2 linked regions of the Ancylothrix sp. D3o genome follow. The protein of the gene in region 1 interacts with the protein of each later gene in a pairwise test. Links are inferred from orthologs where the notes say so. Each region holds a gene or a part of one and is shown on either strand. Other genes may lie near its edges. The genes, in order: eno and rpe.

The links.
Region 2: the proteins of eno (region 1) and rpe interact in binary tests that used the Escherichia coli proteins (3 or more experiments, as listed by UniProt). The link is inferred for Ancylothrix sp. D3o from one-to-one orthologs.

What each region holds. Positions count from the first base shown.
Region 1 is NZ_JAMXEX010000002.1:384,839-396,465, forward strand. Bases 316-3,160 are described here. They hold eno (phosphopyruvate hydratase), read right to left. Parts: upstream 2,461-3,160; coding sequence 1,171-2,460; downstream 316-1,170. Other genes in these bases: NG798_RS05930 (hypothetical protein), read left to right, coding at 460-1,068; NG798_RS05940 (hypothetical protein), read right to left, coding at 2,576-2,725; gloA (lactoylglutathione lyase), read left to right, coding at 2,724-3,158. Outside these bases: NG798_RS05950 (iron uptake porin), read left to right, coding at 3,248-4,891; ATP-dependent chaperone ClpB, read left to right, coding at 5,091-7,739; NG798_RS05960 (hypothetical protein), read left to right, coding at 7,938-9,407; NG798_RS05965 (ureidoglycolate lyase), read left to right, coding at 9,455-9,958; NG798_RS05970 (YcxB family protein), read right to left, coding at 10,147-10,644; NG798_RS05975 (cupin domain-containing protein), read right to left, coding at 10,660-11,124; NG798_RS05980 (cysteine hydrolase family protein), read right to left, coding at 11,178-11,627. UniProt on the Escherichia coli protein: Catalyzes the reversible conversion of 2-phosphoglycerate (2-PG) into phosphoenolpyruvate (PEP). It is essential for the degradation of carbohydrates via glycolysis.
Region 2 is NZ_JAMXEX010000005.1:334,785-346,549, forward strand. What follows is about bases 3,671-6,653. They hold rpe (ribulose-phosphate 3-epimerase), read left to right. Parts: upstream 3,671-4,801; coding sequence 4,802-5,506; downstream 5,507-6,653. Other genes in these bases: NG798_RS12665 (S8 family serine peptidase), read right to left, coding at 3,671-4,702; NG798_RS12675 (DsbA family protein), read right to left, coding at 5,550-6,374; NG798_RS12680 (site-specific DNA-methyltransferase), read right to left, coding at 6,463-6,653. Also shown: NG798_RS12650 (transposase), read right to left, coding at 1-833; NG798_RS12655 (LCP family protein), read right to left, coding at 1,078-2,496; NG798_RS12660 (hypothetical protein), read right to left, coding at 2,607-2,963; more of NG798_RS12665, read right to left, coding at 3,071-3,670; more of NG798_RS12680, read right to left, coding at 6,654-7,491; urtA (urea ABC transporter substrate-binding protein), read left to right, coding at 7,868-10,663; NG798_RS12690 (hypothetical protein), read right to left, coding at 10,727-11,149; NG798_RS12695 (hypothetical protein), read right to left, coding at 11,430-11,765. UniProt on the Escherichia coli protein: Catalyzes the reversible epimerization of D-ribulose 5-phosphate to D-xylulose 5-phosphate.

The sequences.
Region 1 (11,627 bases):
GTAATAAATATCCTCATTACCCCTTACCAATTACAACAAATTACTTAGAAAACTTCGGGCCCATACCGGCAGCCGCAGCATAAACAGCTTGAGCGCCTAACTCATCCTCAATCCGCAACAAACGGTTATATTTAGCCACCCGTTCACTACGACAAAGCGAGCCAGTTTTAATTTGACCGGCACGAGTAGCCACAGCCAAATCAGCAAGCTAAAGTTTTCCTCTATTCTTGTTTAAATGTGCCGGCTTTAACCAGCCACCGGCCTGAATAAGAAGAATTTATTAGCATAGAAGCAGTCTATAGAAACTATCAAAATTTTTTTATTCTTTCCTTAAAATTAATTGCTAAATGTCTTATTTCACTATAAAATACTAAAAATTAGTTAATTTCCCTCCAAATGTGGATAGCTTTTGGAAACAAATTAACTCTTCTAAAAGTTATTCTACAGGGGACATCTATTATGCCCAAACGTAACAATATATTAGTGATCGGCGCGGTTTTATTCGGTTTAGCCTATTATGGGGCTTCTAATAACCGTCAAATTTATTTACCACGACAGCCGCAAGTGCAGTATCTTGTGCCGGTTGGTACGGCGCCGCCGATGCCAGTTGCGCCGATGGCTACATCTTCTGGATGGATGAATTTTCAATCACCTCAAGGCCGGTTTTCCGTTTTACTTCCACAGCTTCCAATTCAAAAAACCCCTCAAAATAATAATTCCCGATTAAGCCATAGTTACACTGTTTCTACCCATTATGAAAGTTATAGTGTCACATATCAAGACTTGCCCGAAAGATTCATACCGGATATGAATGAGAAACGCTCAATGATAAATGATATGGGCAATTCTATGAAAGGCGCTCCAGGCTACTATAGTGTAGGTGCAAAACGAAATTTTGCGTTAGGAGGTCATCCTGGCATTGAGATTAACTTAGAATCTCCCGATTCTGATATTTCCAGAGGTAAAATTTGGCATCTTATGGTAGAAAGACGAGTGTACACCTTATCAGTAATTACTCCATACCCCGAAAATGCGGAAGCTTTTTTAAGGTCTTTCCGTTTCTATTAACCGGCTTTCTTATTAACACCACCGGCCCCCAAAAACCCAAACAAAAAAGTAAAAGGTAAAAGGTAACAAATATCCTCATTACCCCTTACCAATTACAACAAATTACTTAGAAATCTTGGGCCCCATACCGGCAGCCGCAGCATAAACAGCTTGTGCGCCTAACTCATCCTCAATCCGCAACAAACGGTTATATTTTGCCACTCGTTCACTACGACAAAGCGAACCAGTTTTAATTTGACCGGCACGAGTAGCCACCGCCAAATCAGCAATCGTAGTATCCTCAGTTTCACCAGAACGGTGACTAATAATCGAACGGAAACCATTACGACCACCCAAATCAATCGCCTGCAAAGTTTCCGTCAAAGAACCGATTTGATTTAACTTAATCAAAATCGAATTTGCAGCCTTCAAATCAATACCTTTCTGCAAACGAGTAATATTTGTAACAAACAAATCATCACCCACCAATTGCACCCGATCACCGATTTTTTGCGTCAAAAGTTGCCAGTTCTGCCAATCTTCCTCATGCAAACCATCCTCAATCGAAACAATCGGATATTCGCTCACCAACCTCGCCATATAATCGATAAATTCCGCCGGCTCCTTGGCAGTACCATCATAGACATACTTGCCATCCTTATAAAACTCACTCGCCGCCACATCCAACGCCAAAGCCACCTCAGAACCAGGCTTATAACCGGCCTTTTCAATAGCAGCCACCAGCAACTCCAAAGCTTCCTGATTTGAGCCTAAATTCGGCGCAAAACCGCCTTCATCACCCACACCAGTCAGCAACCCCTTATCATCCAAAACCTTGCTCAGACACGCAAAAACCTCAGCACCCCAGCGCAAAGCCTCCTTAAAAGAAGTCGCGCCCACCGGCACAATCATAAACTCCTGAAAATCCACATTATTTGAAGCATGGGCCCCACCATTGATCACATTCATCAAAGGCACCGGCAACACATTAGAAAGCGGCCCACCCAAATAACGATAAAGCGGAATTCCTAACGCATCCGCAGCCGCCTTTGCCGTAGCCAAAGACACCGCTAAAATCGCATTTGCCCCTAAATTAGACTTATTCGCAGAACCATCTAAATGAATCATCGCCCCATCAATGCTGGCTTGATCCAAAGCATCTTTTTCTATTAGGGTAGGAGCAATTTTATTTTCGATATTTTCAACCGCCCTCATCACACCCTTTCCGCCATACCGGCTTTTATCGCCATCGCGGAGTTCGTGTGCCTCAAACGTGCCGGTAGACGCACCACTGGGGACTTGCGCCAACCCCATCGCACCACCTTCGAGATAAACTTCCGCTTCAACAGTCGGACGTCCGCGAGAATCTAAAATTTCACGGGCTTTAATAGAAAAAATTGAAGTATCGTTCATAGTGAACAGTTCCAAATGTCAACAAGAGAGTGTTCAGATCGAAGCTGAAATTTCAGCAGGCATCGCTCCGGCGTGGCTTTGCCGGCGCAAAAATCACCAATGGTAAGCATATCTTTTAAAGCTGCACGCCTGTACAGAAATTAATCATTTCAACAAAATTGCCATTGCTTGCTTCTTGAAAGCCGGTTAACCGAACCCCAGCAAAAAGCGCCGGTGGAGCAACCTTAGAATAAAAAAGAGAAGCAATACCAATGGAGAAGGCCATGCGATTACTGCATACAATGCTCAGAGTCGGCAATTTAGAGAGATCCCTAGATTTCTACTGCAATATCTTGGGGATGAAGTTGCTGCGCCAAAAAGATTATCCCAGTGGTGAGTTTACTTTGGCTTTTATTGGTTATGGCGAGGAGTCGGAGAATACAGTCCTTGAATTGACCTACAACTGGGGCAAAGATAGTTATAACTTGGGCGATGCCTACGGTCATATCGCTATCGGGGTGGATGATATTTATGGCACTTGTGAAGAAATTCGCGCTAAGGGGGGGAAAGTCTCCCGCGAACCAGGGCCCATGAAACACGGTTCGACAGTGATTGCTTTTGTGGAAGACCCCGATGGGTATAAGGTTGAGTTGATTCAGCTTGGTACTCAGGGATCTGCCGGGGAAAAACAACCGAGTGCGGCTGTTGGTGCTAAGTAGCCGGTTTTCAAAGCAGAAGATAAAAACCCGGTTAGCCAAAAAAGCCGGGTTTTGAGCAGAGTTTTTTATGTGTGTTGTGAGGTTTGGTTGTGAAGTTTTTTCTCTGGCGGGGATGTGGTTTGGGGTTTTTGATGTTTTTTGGTTATGGGTTGCCGGTGGCTGGGGTGTCGCAGTCGCCACCGGTTAAAACCGGCGTCTACACAAATAAAGTCCCCTCCGGCGACTGGGGAACCGGCCAAAGTGAACAACCTGCGCCGCTTAAAACCGGCCTCTACCCAAACCAAATTTCCTCCGGGGATTGGTTAACCGGCCAAAGTGAGGCAATGTTGGATACCCCGGAATCAGAAGCAATGGGCCAACTGACATCCGTTGAGCAGTTGTCGGATGTCTTGCCTAGTGATTGGGCTTATCAGGCTTTAAAATCGCTTATTGAGCGCTATGGGATTCGTTTGGGATATCCTGATCGGTCGTTTCGTGGCAATCAGGCGATGACGCGCTATGAGTTTGCGGCGGCGTTGTCGGAGGTTTTGGAGAAAATTCAGCCGTTGCTGGGTGTGGATCGTGAAAGTGTAGAGCAAGATTTGGCGACACTGCAACGTTTGCAACGCGAGTTTGCCGGTGCTTTGGCTCAATTGCGCGGCAGAATGGATGGTTTGGAGGATCGCACAACTGACTTAGAAAATAATCGTTTTTCTCCGACTACAAAAATGACCGGCCAGTTTATCTGGACTCCCACAACTGGCAATCAGGCTGACTTTACTTTTGTTTCTCGTCTGCGGCTGAATTTGCTTACTGCTTGGCGTCCAGAAACCGGTTTTCTAACGACTCAGTTGGAAATGGGTAATGGTGGCGGCGATACGGTGAGTGCTCTTCAAAATGATGATGGCGTGAATTTGCTGGGTAGCACCGGCCTGTTTGCTGGGGCCGGCGGTCTGGATTATGTTGAGGTTGACCCGCAAGTTCGTCTGCGGAAGCTATACTACACTTTACCTTTTTTGTCAAGTGCTACGCTAACAATTGGGGCAAAAATGTCACCGCGTTATTTTATTGACCGCAACCGGTTTGCCAATAATGAGGCGGTCGATTTTAATTCCAGTTTTTTTGTGAATAATCCGCTGATTGTCCAAAATCAAATTGACCGCGAGGGGGGGGCCGGTGTGGCGCTAAATTGGCCTATTCAAGGCACGCCCCTCACTCTGAATGCGCTTTATATTGCAGCAAATGCGGCAGATCCGCAAAGGGGTGGTTTTTTTGAAGACGTCAACCAGGGGAGTGTTGAATTACAGTATGCCCCAAACCCAGATATGGCTGTCCGTTTGCAATATACCCATGCGAGAATTAATCAAACGGATGTTAAGGCGTTTGGCATTAATGGGGAGTGGGCTTATAGTCCCCGGATAGGGGTGTTTGGGCGTTTGGGGGTTGGGGACTATAGCGGGTTTAATTCTGTGTTGGGCCGGGAGTTGAATGCTTCGCCTTGGACGTGGATGCTGGGGGTGACATTCCGCAATACGCCGGTGCCTGGTACGATGGCGGGGATTGCAATAGGTCAGCCGTTTGTTACGGGTGAGGTAGGGAATGCCACCCAAACGAATTTTGAGGCGTTTTACAATGTTCTGATCAGCGATAATATAAGTGTGACTCCGACGTTTTTGTTGGTGAATAATGCCGATAATGACAGTGAAAATGGTACCATTTGGCAGCTTGGTCTGCGGACGGTGTTTTCTTTTTAGCACCGATTTTTATTGATTGTAGGGGAGTGGGTATCTAGGTTTATGTTATTAAAAAACAGCTTTGATAAACTCTCTCCTAGTTGCTAAGTTTGTGTTTTTTTGAACCGCAGATAAACGCAGATGAACGCAGATAAATACGGATGGTTAACTGTTTTATCTTTGTCTATTTTGTAAAGTAAACAAATTCCCGATTCTACAAATGCAACCTACTGATTCAACTAAATTTACTGATAAAGCCTGGGATGCGATTGTTAAATCCCAAGATGTTGCTCGCCGGTTCGCTAATCAAAATCTTGAGGTGGAACATTTGGCAATGGCGGCGCTGGAACAACAAGATGGTCTGGCTGGTAAGATTTTATCTAAGGCTGGGGTTGTTCCTGATCAACTTTTGCAGCGGTTAAAGACTTTTACTCAAAGCCAGGCGAAACAAGGTAAGATTGACCAGCTTTATCTGGGGCGTGGTTTGGATTTGATGTTGGATAAGGCTGAGGAGTTTCGCCAAGGTTTTCAGGATGATTTTATTTCTATTGAGCATATTGTTTTGGCTTTGTGTGAAGATGAAAGAATTGGAAAACGGACTTTTCGGATTTTAAATTGTGACCGGCAAGCTTTGGAAATTGCTATTAGGGCTTTGCGTGGTTCTGCCAAAGTTCAAGATCCAAACCCGGAAAATAGTTATGGGGCTTTGGAAAAGTATGGACGGGATTTAACGGAACAAGCAAAGGCGGGTAAACTTGATCCGGTAATTGGTAGGGATGACCAAATCCGCAGGGTGATTCAAGTGCTTTCTCGCCGGTCAAAAAATAACCCGGTTTTGATTGGGGAACCGGGGGTTGGTAAGACGGCTATTGCTGAGGCTTTGGCTCAAAGAATTGTTAATGGTGATGTGCCGGAATCTTTGAAAAATCGCCGCTTAATTTCTCTGGATATGGGGAGTTTAATTGCGGGGGCAAAATATCGCGGTGAGTTTGAGGAACGCTTGCGGGCTGTGTTGCGCGAGGTGATGGGAAGTGATGGGCAAGTTGTGCTGTTTATTGATGAGTTGCATACTGTTGTTGGCACCGGCGCTAATTCTCAAGGTTCAATGGATGCTGGGAATTTGTTAAAGCCTATGTTGGCGCGGGGTGAGTTGCGTTGTATTGGCGCGACTACGCTGGATGAATATCGTAAGTTTATTGAAAAAGATGCGGCTTTGGATCGCCGGTTTCAACAGGTTTTTGTTGACCAGCCAAATGTGGAGGATACTATCTCAATTTTACGCGGTTTAAAGGAGCGTTATGAGGTGCATCATGGGGTGAAAATTTTGGATTCTGCTTTGGTGGCGGCGGCGATGTTGTCGGAACGTTATATTGCGGATCGATTTTTGCCAGATAAGGCGATTGATTTGGTGGATGAGGCGGCGGCGAAGTTGAAGATGGAAATTACTTCTAAGCCGGCAGAATTGGAAACGGCAGACCGGCGTTTGATGCAGTTACAAATGGAGAAGCTTTCTCTGGAAGCGGAACAAAATAAAGCGGCTGCGGAACGTCTCGAACGTATTGAGAAGGAAATGGGGGATCTTAAAGCGAAACAGCAGCGTCTCAGTGCTCAATGGCAAGGGGAAAAGCAGTTACTTGAGGGAATTAATACTCTTAAGGAAGAAGAAAACGAATTGCGGAAAAAAATTGACCGCGCTGAGCGAAATTATGATTTGAATACAGCGGCGCAGTTAAAGTATGGCCGGTTGGAAAAGGTACAGCGCGAACGGGAGGCAAAGGAGGCTGAGTTATTAAAGTTGCAATCGCAAGGATCGACGCTTTTACGAGAGCAAGTTACGGAGGGTGATATTGCGGAAATTGTGGCGAAATGGACTGGTATTCCTGTTACTCGGTTGATGGAATCTGAGCGGCAAAAGTTATTACAATTAGAGGCTCAATTACATCAGCGTGTTATCGGTCAAGATGAGGCTGTTTCTGCTGTTTCTCAGGCGATCCGACGGGCAAGGGCGGGGATGAAAGATCCTGGTCGTCCGATTGGTTCGTTTTTGTTTATGGGGCCGACTGGTGTTGGTAAAACTGAGTTGGTGCGAGCTTTGGCGCATTGTTTGTTTGATACGGAAAATGCGCTTGTCCGACTTGATATGTCGGAATATATGGAGAAACATTCGGTTTCTCGGTTGGTGGGGGCTCCTCCGGGTTATGTTGGCTATGAGGAGGGGGGTCAGCTTTCGGAGGCTGTCCGGCGACACCCTTATTCGGTTGTGCTTTTTGATGAGGTTGAAAAGGCTCACCCGGATGTTTTTAATATTTTGTTGCAGGTGTTAGATGAGGGGAGAATTACTGATTCGCAAGGCCGTTTGGTAGATTTCCGAAATACGGTTATTGTGATGACAAGTAATATTGGCAGTGATCATATTTTGGATGTGGCGGGGGATGATTCTAAGTATGAGGAAATGCAAAAGCGGGTGATGCACGCTTTGCGTGGTCATTTCCGCCCGGAGTTTCTTAATCGGGTGGATGATATTATTTTGTTTCATGCGCTTTCTCGGAAGGAGTTGCGGCAAATTGTTGGGGTGCAACTTAAGCGGGTTGAGCGTTTATTGGCGGAGCAAAAAATTAGTTTGCTGATGACGCCGGCGGCTCAGGATCATTTGGCGCTTGCGGGTTTTGATCCGGTTTATGGGGCACGTCCTCTTAAGCGAGCAATCCAGCGCGAGATTGAGAATCCGATTGCTACAAAGTTGTTGGAAAATTCTTTTGTAGCGGGGGATACGATTGTGGTGGATTGTGTAGGGGATGATTTGACGTTTAGCTGTGAGTTGCCGCAGGTGGCGGAGGTGGAGGTTTCCGAGGAGGTGCCGGTTTCTTAGGGGAGAGGGGGGCTTTTGTGATAGGGAGGCGGGCACCCTTCCCGCCCCACCAAGGATAAGTCCCCTTGCTTCTGGTGTGGTGACAAAGCAAGGAACCGGCTGTTATGATAGCGGTTGAAGTAAGTTAAAAGTTTATTTTTTCCTTAGATAAAGTTTTTTTGCTTTTTATAAACTTCTCTCAAACATTTACCGAGAGCAATGACAGATTCTTTGTTACCGTCTACTCCTTTATCTGAGCCTGTGCCGGCGGCCCGTCCAAAGAAAAGCAATTTGGGGCGTATTTTAATTGGTTTAGGATTGCTGATTAATGGCGCTCTTTGGGCGGCTGCAATTGCATATATTAAGTTAACGCCGTCAAATTACACCAGTGAATTTACAATCTTTTTACCGGCAGCGAGTTCGAGTGCAAATGTCAATGTTTCGGATACAAACGCGCAGGTAGAGGGTTCAAATCAATCTCCTTATCAAACTTTAATCCGGGTTGATCCGAGACAAAACTATTTATTTATTGCTAACAGTCGGACGGTTTTGTCGGCGGCGGCGGCGGCGGTGCAAATGCCGATGGAAGATTTTGGCACGCCGCTGGTGGGGACGAATAAAAATGATACGCTGATGTCTTTTAAAATTGATGGTTCAAGTCCGGCGGAGGCTCAGCGAAAGGCGCAGGCGCTTTATAAGGCTTTAGTTCAGCAAATTGATAGTTTGCGTGAGGAAATGGGGCAGAAAGAATTTCAGCGCCAGCAGTCGGAAAATCAACTAATGCTGAAGGATGCTCAAGGAAAGTTAGAGGCGGCAAATAAACAGTTAGCGATTTTTAAGAAACAATCTCCGCTGCGCCGGTCTGAACAAATTGGCGAGCTTTCTGGCAGTTTGGAATCTTTGCGACAAGAGCGGGAGATGGCTTTAGCTTCTTTGCAGCAGACAAGTTCTCGCTTACAACAATTAGGCGCAAGTTTAAATATTTCGGTTGAGCAAGCATCAGATATTATTACTCTGCAAGCCGATGAAATTTTCTTGAAACAATGGGCAGATTATAGTGCAGCTAGTGCGAATTTATCGAGTTTGTTAGCGCAGTGGCGCCCCGGTTCTCCGCAGATAGAAAGTGCGGAAGCCAAGCTTACAACGGCAAGGTTTGCTTTGCAAACGCGGGCAACTGCGGTATTAGGGAAACAGGTGGGGGAAGAGACTTTACAGCAGTTAAATCGCAGCCTTAATAGTAGTGGGGGAACGCGAGAAAGTTTGTTTCAAGATGTTGTGACTTTGCAGGCAGATCAAAAAGGTTATGCGGCTAAGTTGAAAAGCCTTGATGAACAAATTGCTCAGCTTGATTCTCAGGTAAAAGTGTTGATCCAAGAGCAGTTTACGCTGACTGATTTGGAGCGCAATGCAAAGGTTGCTGATAATTATTTTACGTCTACGATGGCTCAGTTAAATTTGAGTAAGCCGGAGGTGGCTACTTCTTATCCGGTGGTGCAATTGATTGCTGATCCAAGTTTGCCGGCAGAATCAAGTGGCCCGGATAAGAAACTGCCGCTTTTAGGAGCACTTGCTTTTACTTTGTTGAGTGTTACTGGTGTCGCGCTGTTTTCTTGGGAGCGCTCTCTGCACAAAAATAATAGAATCATAGAGGATAGCAATTCTGTGGTAGGACAGCTTGGTGATGAGTAAGGGTTTCTATACACGCTACACGACGCTACACAAGGAGATAAGTCAAGGTGAATAGTCCATTATCAAAACAGCTAAAGCAATTAAAAGCAAGTTTAATTACTCCTGAGAATTTTAAGCCTTACGGACAGGTAATTTTTGCGAGTGCGGATGGTAAGGCTTTTGATTCTGAGGATGCTCAGTTAGTTTTAAATCGGGGTATTCCGCGTTTTTATATTATCCGGTTGATGAATAAAGGACGCAAGTTTGGCGGGATTACTCGGCATTTGCAATGTACGCAGTGTTTGGGATCTTTGGAGGGGAAGGAGTGGTTTATGGGGGTGGCTCCACCGGCTGATTTTCTTTGTCCAAAGTTAGAGGATATTGTGGTGTTTAAAATTCCGGGTAATTGTTTTATTAAGTTGGAGGTGGGTACTTGGCACGCGGGCCCCTATTTTGATGCTGATTTTGTGGATTTTTATAATTTGGAGTTGAGTGATACAAATGTGAGCGATCACGATACTTGTAGTTTGGTAAAAACCTATGGGGTTGAGTTTGAAATTGCGGATTATTAACCGCAGATAAACGCGAATAAACGCAGATAGATCATTTGCGTAGCGCTATCGCGCCGCTCCGCGTACATCTGCTACAGGATGCGGTTTATTAAATAGATGTTTTTTAAGGCTGCTGCAAGGGTTAAATTAAGGCTTTGTTGAAATTTATTTTCTGTAGCCGGTTGGGGTTTGTTTTTTGATGGGTTGGGTTAGGCGAGGAGTTTTTTGCTTTTTAACATTAGTTCAAAGAGTTGGAGATCGGCTTCTGTATAAAAGGCGGCTTTGGGGATATAATAAATGGATGCTTTGGTGACGTATAAAAAGTAAAATTCTCTTACATTTTCCGCTTTATGAAAGTTGGATACTCTGTACTTGAATAAGCTTCCGTCATCGTAGAAAAATGTAAAAAAATCAATGTCTATTTCTACTCTGGTTTTTTGAAAGACAAATTTGTTTTGGGCTGCTGTTTTATAGGCTAATAATGGCGTAAGTCCATAAAGAATTGCAAAAAATATTACCCAAATCATTAATCCTGGGAGAGCAGATGATAAAGGTTGGGTGAATAATGGCACTAAATTTACGACAAACAGCAAACCCCATATAATTAGGTTGATTTTGCTGCGTTTGTAATACAAACTAGATATAATTTTGAAAAATTGTTTTTCTGTGATGTTATATTCTTTGGTTTTGATATTTATGTTTTCCATGTTTTTGAGAGGGGGCTAAATTCCAACGGCGAAGGTTTTGGGGGTTGTTTGACATAAGACGGCTAAATCTTCTTCGTCTAATTCCACCGGCTCACCGCTATGAATTAATTCTGCAAAGTCTTCGTTTGGTACCATTACACACAAGGCATAAAGTCTTGTATTGCCGATATTTTCGATAACATGAATGCCGGTGGGTGGTACTAAAATGCTGTCTCCTGCGCGTATAGAAACGCTTTTTCCATCACAATGTGCTCGCCCTTCTCCTTTGAGGATAAAAAACATTTCGACGGCGTATTGATGCCGGTTTGGGGGGGTTTTTCCGCCGACATCAAAAATTTCGACACAAAATGTTACAGACATATTTGCGCTGGAAGGCTCAAATACAATTGCCAGCCGGTTTGTGTCGTGGGGGCTGATGCGAAAAACTTGATAATCTTTGGGTGATTTTACAACGGGAATTACGCAGCTTTCAGCTTCCATCAAAGTTTACTCCTGTGGGGGGAGAAGGGTGAGTCAAAGAGATAGCAAATATTTTATTGCATTGCTTCAAAAATGGCTTGGGAGTCGGTGACGAAACCGAAACATTGCTTAACGTTGTAGAGGGTTGCTTGCCAGCAAAATTCAGGGGATGTTGTGGCGGTGCAATCTTTTACTAGAAGGCAATCATAGCCTAAAAAATTGGCGTCTTGGAGGGTTGCCATGACGCATTGATCGGCATTGACTCCGGCAAAAAATAAGGTGGTTTTTCCTAAGTTTCGCAAAATGCTATCCAGGGGGGTGTCCCAAAATCCGCTCATACGATATTTATCCACTCGGATGTCTTGGGGGTTTGGTTCGAGTTCGTCTACGACTGCGGCTGCCCAACTGCCTGCTTCTAAAACTTTTGCGCCGTTGCTGGGTAAGGGGTTGCCGAGTCCGATAGCGGTGCCTGTGGGGTTATAAACGTGGAGGGTGGCGGGGCTGATGTTTAAGAGATCCGGTCG
Region 2 (11,765 bases), on another replicon or contig:
ACCAGATTCTTAATCCTCAAGTCTTCATAGGCGACCAAATCGTTAGATTGGACTACGCAACGCGCCAGTCTCTTAGCGTGTTCTTCACGTTGCCTACTTATTTTGAGGTGTACTCGTCCTAGTCGATTAATGGCTTTCTTGCGATTGGCAGAGCCTTTCTTTTTGCGGGAAACACGGCGTTGACGGAATTTCATCCGTTTCTCGCCAATTCGATAAAACCAAGGTGATGGTTCACTATGTCCATTACTATCGGTGTAGAACTCTTTAAGTCCTACATCTAATCCAATAGTTTTGCCTGTGGGTTGTGTTTCAACTTTAGTGTCTGCACTAATTAGGAATTGGACATAATACCCGTCAGCACGACGGATTAACCTGACTCGTTTTATCTGGTCTAACTGGTAGAAGTTTAAATCCCACGTTCCCTTGAGTTTGAGTTTACCAATTTCTTTTTTGTCGGTAAAAGTTATCTGTTTTCTTGTCTCAGAAAGTTTCCATCCGCTCGTCTTGTACTCGACTGAACGGTAATTCTTTTTGAATTTTGGATACCCTTTCTTTCCCGCCATAGCTTTCTTGCAGTTGTCGTAAAACCGAGCAATAGCAGAGTAGGCTCTCTCAACAGATGTTTGGCAAGCATGAGAGTTCAAGTCTTTCACAAAGGCATATTCAGCCCTTAACGCCGTGTTGTAGCGATACAGTTCTTTCTGTCCCACCCCTCGGTTATCCATCCAATACCGGATACACTTGTTGCGGACAAATTGAGCGGTTTGAATCGCTTCATCAATGGCTGTATATTGAGTTGCTTTCCCTTGTGCCTTGAACTCTAAAACTATCATTTGACGTGGAAAACTTCTACGCCAAATATTCTAGCATCCTATAGCCGTCCTGGAAGGACGGGGCTTGTATCCCATTTCTCATGGTCAATTGTCATTGGTCAATTGTCATTGGTCATTGGTCATTGGTCAAAAGTAGGGGCGGTTATGGCGTTCGCTAGTACCGAGGTTTAAGCATCCCAGAGAAAACCTCAATAAACCGGCCTCTACTTTTGCCTTTTCACAAATGACAAATGACAATTGACCTTTACCAAGTACCCGCCGGCTTATTTTGGTTTTGCTGTTCTAACCAATCTTCCCCAACTTGAATCGTGACATCCGTTCGCAAAGCCCCCGTACTTTCTACCCGTACCTCCCCAAAACCAAGCGAATCTCGCACAGCATTTGCAGCTTCCATATTCCCAGACTGTGCCACAATTCGAGTCACCTTCAACGGTTCATTCCAAGGTTTGGCGATTACTACATTCCGATAACCAGAAGTTTGTAAACTATTCACCAAGTCATTCACCGCCGTTTCCGAATTCGTACTATCTTGAATTGCCACCCTCATAGTTCGCGGCTCAATAACTTTATAAGACTCATTATCTGTGCCGGTTTCAAAATGTTGGGATTTAATCGCATCAATTCCATTAAAATCGGGCAACCAATAACTCGCCTGATATTGTTTCGGATCACTAAACTCGCCTGGTAACATTAACATTTGCACATTAGAGCGCTGAAGTTCCGAAGCAAAACCAACCAAAGCCACCAACTCTTCTATCGTTAAATTTGTATCTATATGTTCTTGAATCACCGAAACAATTTTAGGCAAACGTACTATTGTTGCTGGATTTAACGTTTGCTCCATCAAAGCTCTCATCAGAATTTGTTGGCGCTGAATTCTGCCAATATCTCCCAATTCATCATATCTAAAACGCAAAAACTGTAACGCTTGATTACCATTTAATCTTTGCTTACCGGCCTTGAGATCAATATACAAATGTTGCGAATCATCCTTGTATTTCATATCTTTGAGAACGTGAATTTCCACACCTCCCAAAGCATCCACTAATTTCTCTACCGCTTGCACATTAACCCGCACATAACGGTCAACTGCAACACCTCCCATAAGTTCGCCGATAGCTTTAGCGCTTAAAGCCGGCCCCCCATAATAATTTGCTTCATTAATTTTCGTCACTCCTACCCCTTCCACCAAAGTCCGCGTATCTCTGGGAATCGAAAGTACAGCCAATTTTTTTGTTTCAGGATTAAATCTCACCAGCAGCATTGTATCTGCTAAACCGTCTAAAGAATTGACCAAAGCTTGATATCCCACATTTGGCTGAGGATTTTTTTCTAAATCGCTGGTGAGGACTTTTGTGCCAAGCAGTAAAATATTTACCGGACGAGTTAACTCTGGCATCCGCATACTCATAGAAGTAGAAATGCGTTCCCCAGATCCAAATACGGCTGCTTCTTCAGGGCTAAGCCTACTTTGCATAAGCGGTGTACTCGAAAGCGACACCGCCAATAAAGCACCGGCGGTAGCTGAAAGCATCGCCACGCCGGTTAAACCTAAACCCAGCCACATCCAATGTCCGCGAGTTGTGCTTTTGCTCTTGTTGCGGTTAATGGGTAGGGAAGGTTGCGGACTAGACGGTTGATTGGGGATATTTTGAGCAGACACAAAGGAAACCTCACACACACAAAAAAAGGGGCCAGACAAAACATTGAAATGTGAAAAGAAAACACCGAACAAGGAAAAATTAAGTGCTTTTCACGATACATCCTCTATTTTTAGGGAAGCCGGTCGCTCAAGTCACTAAACCCAGGCAACCAAATCGGCTGCCGTTTCCACACACGATACATGAGAGCAACACTGATGACAAAATAGCTAGAAGTTACGACACTACTCATTATTAACAGGGGAAGTGTCATAAATTCCGCAGATTTAGCGCTTGTTTCCAGCAGCAGGTAGGAACTGAGCCACACAAAGGCCAAAGTACAAGCCAGCCGGCTAACGGCGCGTTCTTGAGGGTTGCCTTTGCGCTGGTAAAGCGTCCAGACGGCAGGAAAAAAGCCAAGGACGGGAACCAGATACAAGTATAGGTTTAAGTGCTTAGGGTCGCTGTTGTCAAATTTGTTGTTTGTCATTTGTCATTTGTCATTTGTTAGGGGGATGGGGGGATGGCAGATCATATTGCCTACCCCACAGTGGAGCAGGCATCTTGCCTGCTTGCTGGCTTGCCTGCTTGCCTCATTTACCCAGTCCACCAGGCGAGGGCGTAGGGTTGAGTGGGTTCGTTGACTTGTTGAGAGAACTGGACTCGAATTTTATACCGGCCTGCTTTCGGAACCTGGAAAAATATATGCTCCACGCTGTCTACTTGACTTTGAGAAGCGGTTATCTTTCTGGCAGGGTCGTTTTCTTCAACCGGCATCAAGTATAAGTCCAAATTATTTAATCCCCGGTCTTTAAACACCTCTGGTGAGTCATACAAATTGTTATTGTTCCTATCTTCCAACTCTACGAGTCTGTCCCAAGCAAGGGTAATGGCCACAAAACTACCGACTGTTAGGGGTTTTTCGATTACATAGTCTTGGTAATTGGGAGTTGGGGAAGTTTCAGAAGTTGACAAAGATGCACTTATTGTATTATAATCCCATCCTTTTGCTGGAACGGGGCGGGCCGGTTTCCATTGACCGGCACTGAATTGCTCGTAAGCGCGAAAAGCATTGAGGTGGCCGGTTCCCATTTGGGAATGTAGGGGAATCGAGGAGTCTTGATAGCTATCAGAGGCTAACCAGTCGCGGTTTTCTTTGTCGATGACGGTGCGACTCATGCCGAGATGTAACCCATCACCGTTATCTTTGAGCTTGTCAGTAGAATTAAGTAAAACTGCTTTCATTACTTCATGCTGACGACTTGCTAGGCTCCAGTTTGGTTGTTTTGTGCGTAGTTGTTTATCCCCAAATTCTTGCAACAGGGCAACGGTAGCGGTGACGTGGGGGGCGGCAAAACTGGTGCCGGTGTTGCGAGTTGTGGAGCCGTCAATATTAAGGAGGGGAATGTCTCGGCCCGGAGCCAGTAAGCTAATTGAGCGGCGGGGGCTGACGTTTGCTTCTAAACCGCTTAGTCTTTGAGCATAGTCGGGGAAACTGCTGGGGATGTTGGCGACATCTACTTTGGAAAATATGCCTTGATAAAGACTAGATAAGCCTACATTTACGCCGTTGTAATTGTCGGTGGGGATGGGGATACCGCCTTTGCCTTGGTTGCCGGCGATGACGTAGAGGACGTTGTGGACTCTGGCAGACCAGTCGATACATTGGGTTAGTGGGGCGTTGCCATCGAGTCGGGCGTTGGGTCTGGGGTCAAGTTCGAGGGGTTCGCCAAAGCTGAAGTTAATGGCTCGCACGTCGTCGCTGTTTTGGAGGGCGATGTGTTGGCTGGCAAGGCATTCGAGGGATTGACGGTCGGGGGAACGGCTGTTTACGGCGGCGGTGGAATACAGGCGGGCGGCGGGGGCAACGCCTTTGATGGTTTTGGCGTTGGAGATCATTACACCGGCGACGTTTTGGGCGTGGCCGTCTAGTTGAATGTTGGAGGTGGCCGGTTTGTTGCCTTGAAATACTGCCGAAACTGTGACTCCGTGTGTGGGGGGGATTTTTTTATCAATGCCGAAAAGGGCGGGCCGGCCTATTTCTACTTGCCCGATGGCGATTTTTCTTCCTAAAAGGTTATAGGGGGGTTGGTGGAGTTTTTCGGCATCAATTCCAGCCGGGCCGGTTGAGGTGTTGCTGGCGGTGGCGGGCAGTATCAGTGCGGTGAAAGTCAGTGGGGTTAGGATTTTGAGGATTTTATTTATGTTTTTTGGATAAAGCTTGTCCATTGGGAGATTAAGGATTCTATGTTAATGGTAAAATTTTGTGAACTATAAACATATTGTTAACTGTTCGCAGCAAACAGGAAGCAGGAGACAGGGCCAACCATGACTACGAAATCACAAAAACAGATTGTTATCGCTCCATCCATCTTATCAGCCGATTTTAGCCGTCTGGGTGAGGAAATTCGGGCCGTTGACGAGGCTGGGGCTGATTGGATTCACGTTGATGTCATGGATGGCCGGTTCGTGCCCAATATTACTATCGGCCCGCTGATTGTGCAGGCAATTCGTCCGGTGACGAAAAAGCCTCTGGATGTTCACTTGATGATTGTGGAACCAGAAAAGTATGTGGAGGATTTTGCTAAGGCTGGGGCTGATATTATTTCGGTTCATGCTGAACATAATGCTTCTCCGCATTTACATCGCACCCTTGGCCAGATTAAGGAGTGTGGCAAGCAGGCTGGGGTGGTGTTGAATCCTTCGACTCCGCTTGAGTTGATTGATTATGTGCTGGAATTGTGCGATTTGATTTTGATTATGAGTGTTAACCCTGGTTTTGGCGGCCAAAGTTTTATTCCAGGGGTGTTGCCAAAAATTCGTAAGCTGCGTCAAATGTGTGATGAGCGCGGTTTAGACCCCTGGATTGAGGTTGATGGCGGTTTGAAGGGTAATAATACTTGGCAGGTTTTGGAAGCTGGCGCTAATGCGATTGTGGCCGGTTCGGCGGTGTTTAATGCCCCTGATTATGCGGCGGCTATTGAGGGTATTCGCAACAGCAAGCGCCCTGAACCCCAGTTAGCAGCAGTTTAGGCTGAACTCTGCCCAGCTTGAAGGTGGTGGGCAGAGTATCGACTTACTCTACTGGGAGGGGTTCTTCCACCGGCACTTCTTCTTCGGGTGCCGGTGTTTGTGGTTTTGGGGTTTGGGCTGTGCCGGTGACTTTGGCAAGGGCTTTTTCGAGTTCGGCAACTGAAACGGCTCCGATCAGCGGTTCTCCGTTTAGGTTGAAAAATGGGGTGCCGGTGATTCCCAGGCTTTGGGCGAGTTGTAGGTCTTTTTGAATGGCGGCTTCGGCGGCGGCGCTTTGCCGGTCTTGGTTAAAGCGGTTTTCGTCTAGTTTGAGTTTTTTGGCGATTTCTAAATAGAGGGGTTCTCCAAGTTTTTGTTGTTGGGTAAATAGGGCGTCGTGGTATTCCCAGAATTTTCCTTGTTGTGCTGCTGCCCAAGAGGCTTTTGCTGCGGGTATTGCTTGTTCGTGTTGGGGTAGGGGTAGGTGTTTATAGGTGAGGGTGACTTTGTTTTTATTTTTTTCGATGAATTGTTTTACGTTTTTTTGAGCTTGGGCGCAGACGGGGCATTGAAAGTCGGAAAATTCTACGAGGACGATTTTTTTGTCGGGGGAGCCGGTGATGGGAGAGTCTGCGATGACGGCGGCGGGGTTTGTTGTCATTTGTTGCAAAAATGTTTGCCGTGATTCTTGAAGTTTTCTGTCTTGTTCTTGTTGGTAGGTTTGGACAGATTCAATGAGCACTTGTGGGTTTTCTCTAATGATTTGTAGGACTTGTTCTTTGAGTTGGCTTTCGGTTGGGGTGGTTTGAGGGGTGGGTTTGTTGCCGGTGCAACTGGTTAGGGCTAGGAGGGTTAAGAGGAGAATTAAGGGTTTGTAGGCTTTGTTCATGGGTTTTTATGGGTAGTTTTTTCGATGATTTTTTTATTTTAACTGTTTGAGAATGAAATGGGTTTTTTGAGGCTTTTGGGGCTTTTAATCAGGGGTTTTGAGGGAGGTTTGAAATTTCTATTTGGGTGAGAATTTGGGGGCCAAAGGTTTCGGTTAATCGTTGCAAAGTTAAGGTGAGGCTTTGGGTGGTGTTGTCGATTCCTATCCAGTGGCGGTTGAGTTTTTGGGCGGCGACAAGGGTGGTACCGGCTCCACAATAGGCATCTAAAATTATATCGCCTGGGTTGCTGCTAACTTTGATGATTCTTTCGAGGAGGGCTTGAGGTTTTTGGGTTGGGTAGCCTTGGCGTTGTTTGTCTTTTCTGTTTAGGGTTTCTATGTCTGTCCAGTAGTCTTCTGCTATTTTTCCTGTGTCTAGGTAATATTGATAGGTTTTTTGGGTTTTGGTGTCGGTTTTTTCTTGGTATTTTCTGCCGGTTTCGTCGGTTTTTTGTTTCATGTGAGAGTTTGGTTTTCTGGGGATGGTTGCGGCTTCTGGGTTAAAGGTGTATTGGCGGGTATTTTTGGTGTAAAAAAAGATGGTGTCGTGTTTTTTGGCAAACCGGCGTTTGCTTTTTCCTCCCAAGGTGTAACACCAGATAATTTCGTTTTGAAATTCTCCTCCTTGGGGGCAAAATATTGTGTCTAGGATGATTTTTAGATAGTGGCTGGCGCTTGGGTTGCAGTGTAGATAAAGGCTGCCGGTGGGTTTGAGAATTCGGTGAATTTCTCCGAGTCTGAGGGTGAGGTTAACTATGTATGCTAATAAGCTATTTTTTCCGATAATTTGGGAAAAAGCCCGGATGATATCTAGGGTTTGTTGGGTGAAAATTTGGGTGGAGTTGTCGAGTATTTGGTTATAGTCTTCGGTGGCTTGGTTGTTCCATTTCCAAGTATCTGTAAAAGCTTTTGTTTTTAATAATATGCCGTCTTCTGTGGTGATTTGATAGTAGTCGCGCTTGGAATGAAAGGGTGGATCTATGTAACATAGATCGATGCTTTGATTGGGAATATATTGGCGCAATATTTGCTTGTTGTCTCCATAGAATAGCTTGTTAGTGATGACTGAATCCGACATTTTTGGCTGGGGAAAAAGGACAGTTTTTATTTTTGTTGGGAGGAAATTAATTTTGGCAAAAAACAGGTTTTTGGGAAGCAAAGATGGACTTTTAAGGAGGTTGATGGTTAATATTGTACTGGTGGTTGAGGGTTTGGAAGTATGATTTGCTTTTTAGGCGGGGTAATGATTTTGGGGGTTAAAGGTCTGTTTTTTGACTTAAGCTGTGCTATACCAGTTGTGGGTGTAAGTTAATGTGGCCTTGGGAAACACCGGCCCCGGCTTTATTTTTGGCTGTGGTAGGGTTTCATTTTTGGGGTGGGTTGTTCAATTTTTTGGGGACAACCTGAGTTTCTGCAATTTTACACTGTACCAGTTATAACGAATCAAAGATCCTATGCTTCCGCGCAGCCTTTTGCTCTCGTCTAACGATGCAACTTCTAAAAATAGCGTTTCTCCAGTGAAAATTGGTGTATTGCATTCTCTGACTGGCACAATGTCTATTAGTGAGGTTTCTGTTAAGGATGCTGTGCTTTTGGCGGTGGATGAAATTAATGGGGCTGGGGGTGTTTTGGGCCGGCCTATTCAGGCTATTATTGAGGATGGGGCAAGCGATTTACAAACGTTTTCTGTGAAGGCAAGAAAACTGCTGGAAGAAGATAAAGTAGCGGTGGTTTTTGGGTGTTGGACTTCGGCTTCTCGGAAGGCAGTTTTGCCGGTTTTTGAGTCTTTGAATGGGTTGTTGTTTTATCCGGTTCAGTATGAAGGTTTAGAGCAATCTCCTAATATTGTGTACACCGGCGCGGCGCCAAATCAACAAATTATTCCGGCGGTTGAGTATTTATTAGCTAAGGGAAAGCGGCGTTTTTTTTTAATTGGTTCGGATTATATTTTTCCGCGCACAGCTAATCAAATTATTAAGGCACAATTGGCGGCGCTGGGGGGTGAGTTGGTGGGGGAAGATTATATTCCTTTGGGGGGAAAAGATTTTAGTCAAATTTTTGCTCATATAGAAGCAACTCAACCAAATGCAATTATTAATAGTTTGAATGGTGATAGTAATGTGGCGTTTTTTAAGGCATTACAAGAGGGGGGAATTTCCGCAGAAAGTCTGCCGGTGATGTCGGTGAGTGTGGCGGAGGCGGAAATGTGCGCCATTGGCCCAGAAAATATGTGTGGTCATTTCTTGGTGTGGAATTATTTTCAAACGGTGGATACTCCACAAAATCAAAATTTTGTCAAGGCTTTTAAAGAAAAATATGGAGAAGATCGCATTACAGATGACCCCATTGAGGCGGCTTATATAGGCGTTTATTTGTGGAAACAAGCAGTAGAAAAAGCGTCGAGTTTTGAAGTAAAAAAAGTGAGGACGGCGTTGCAAAATATGGAATTTGCTGCACCGCAAGGAAGGGTAAAAGTTGATGCCAAAACTCAGCATCTTTGGAAAACAGTAAGAATTGGAAAAGTTAGGAAAGATGGGTTGGTTGATACTATTTGGGATTCCGGGGTGCCGGTGTGTCCCGATCCGTTTTTAAAAGGTTATCCTTGGGCTGCGGGATTGGTGCAAAGGGAGAGAAATTGGGGAATTAGGGTATCTCTTTTTAGTTTGTTTTTGGCTTTGGTTGCTATTAATTGGATGGCGGTTTGGGTGGGGTGGATTGCGGTTTCTGAACACAAGGCGCAATTGATGAGGATTGTTGAGACAAGCCAGGGTCAGGCTTTGCTGTTGGCACAAGAGGGTTTAGAAGGGGTAAATCGCAGTGAGTTTGTGTTAGTGGTGGGGTTGATTTTGAGTTTGGTGATGTGTGCTGTGGGATGGGTGGTGGTGTCGAGAATTACGCGCAATTTGGCTTCGCTAACTAAGACGGCGCAAGTGTTGGCAAGTGGGGATTTATCGGCGCGAGGTGCGGTGGTTTCGGGGGATGAAATTGGGGTGCTTTCGGCAACTTTAAATACGATGGCGCAACAGGTAAGTAGTTTGCTTTTGGGTGTAGAAGTTCGTTCGCGCCAACTTGAAGAACGTTCTCTGGAGTTGGAGATGGCAAAGGAGGCGGCGGAGGCGGCAAATCGGGCAAAAAGTACGTTTTTGGCGAATATGAGTCACGAGTTACGCACGCCTTTGAATGCGATTATTGGCTATAGTGAAATGCTGGAAGAAGATGTGCAGGAGTTGGGGGAGGAGGGGGTTATTCAGGATTTAAAAAATATTAATTCTGCGGGCCGGCATTTGTTGGATTTGATAGGAGATATTTTAGATATTTCTAAGATAGAAGCCGGTCGAATGTTGCTTTGTGTAGAGAAGTTTGATGTTTTGACTTTGGTGGATGAGGTTGTGATGACTGTTCAACCTTTGGTCGATAAGCGGGGCAATTCTTTGGTGGTTTTCTGTGAGGAAAATTTGGGGGAAATTGAGGCGGATATTACGAAGGTTCGGCAATGTTTGTTAAATTTGCTGAGTAATGCGGCTAAGTTTACCCACCAAGGTAAAATTATGTTGAAAGTGGGCCGGTTGGCTGGAAAAAAAGCAATTTGTTTTCGGGTTAGTGATACGGGGATTGGGATGACAACGGCTCAAATGGGTAAGTTATTTGAGCCTTTTTGTCAGGCGGATGATTCTTTTAGCCGTAAGTATGGAGGGACGGGTTTAGGGTTAGCAATTACGCGGAAATTCTGCACAATGATGGGGGGTGAAATTAAAGTTGAAAGTGAGTTTGGGGGGGGTTCAACGTTTACAATGATTCTGCCTGTTGTTGTGCCGGTGTCAGGGGCTACAAGTTTAGCAGAGGTTAATCCAAGTGATACGTTTTTGGATTCTCTGCCATCGCCTGGGAGAATTTTGGTGATAGATGATGATGCGGCGGCGCGTGATTTGATGGGGCGTTATTTGAGTAAGCAGGGGTTTCAGGTGGCTGTTTCTTCGAGTGGGGAGGCGGGTTTAGAATTGGCTAGGCAATGGCAGCCGGATGCGATTACTTTGGATGTGATGATGCCGCGTATGAATGGGTGGGAGGTGCTTTCTGCTTTGAAAGCTGATCCGCATTTAGCAGAGATTCCGGTGGTTTTGGTGAGTTTTGTTGAGGATAAGGCGCAAGGTATGGCTTTGGGGGCGGCGGAATGTTTGAGTAAGCCGGTTGATTACAAAAGTTTTGCGGAAATTTTAAGTGAAATTGCGTTGAAAAATATGGATAATTAGGCGATAAAAACCCGGCTTTTTTAAGGAACCGGGTTTTAAAATTTGGGTTTTAAAAGTTGGGGTTTAATCTAAGTAACCCATTAAGGTGTCGGGATCGTCGATGTCGTTGGAAGCTATGGGGCGCCCTGCCATTAGAAAGTCATAAATATCGAGGTTGCTGCTGGTGATCGGGCGATTGCCAGAATATGTCATCATTTCGTGAATTTGTAATTGGCTGGAAGCAATTGGCCGGTTGCCCATGATAGAAACGGTGTCTAATACTTCGATGTTGCTAACACCGATGGGGCGGTTGCCGGCGATTGATACCATGTGGCTGACTTCAAAGTTAGCGGCACCAATGGGCCGGTTTCCGGGTAGGGGTTCAGCTTGATAAAGGGCTATGTTTTCAGTTTTTCTATCTTTTTTTGCAAGGGCGCTTGCTTTTACTTCTTCGGTATCCGGGGTGGAGGTAGAATCTGTTACTTCAGTTGTATTCTTTTTTTTCATGGTAGGTCTGTTTGATTTTCCAAGTGATGTTTTTGGGGAAAATTCTGTTTGGCTGGTGTGTTGTATTATATCATAAATGTACCTGATTCTTAAGCAGCTTCCACAAAAGGCAGGGCACTTGGAAAATTTTGTAAATTCTTATGTAGTTTGCTTGACACAAAAAAAGCGGTGAGATTGTGAAAGCTGATGTTTGGGTTGAGAGTGGCTTATTTCTACAAACAAAAAAAAGGGCTAATCTTTTTTGATTGCCCTCGACACCCAGGAACACCACTTGTTCAACCTAGCGGCGGTTATTTAACCATTTTGCTGCAACGACTCCAACTATCGCCGCGACTAGGGGATTACCTAAAAACTTCATCAAATCTGGTTTATTTGCGAGCACTTCTTGGAAAATATCGGGATGATTGTGATAGGCAAATGATGCTAATTTGGTTACATCATCGGCGCTCATTTTGCTAGGATGATGGGTAGAAAGGGCAAGTTGTTGTTCGAGTTGCCGGTCGTTTAAACCACGTTTTTTAAATTCTTTGAAAAATTCTCTTGCTACATCATCTCGTTGATTGGGTTCAATTTGAGAGATTGCTTTTTGCAATTCGGGTTCGAGTTGCGATGGGGG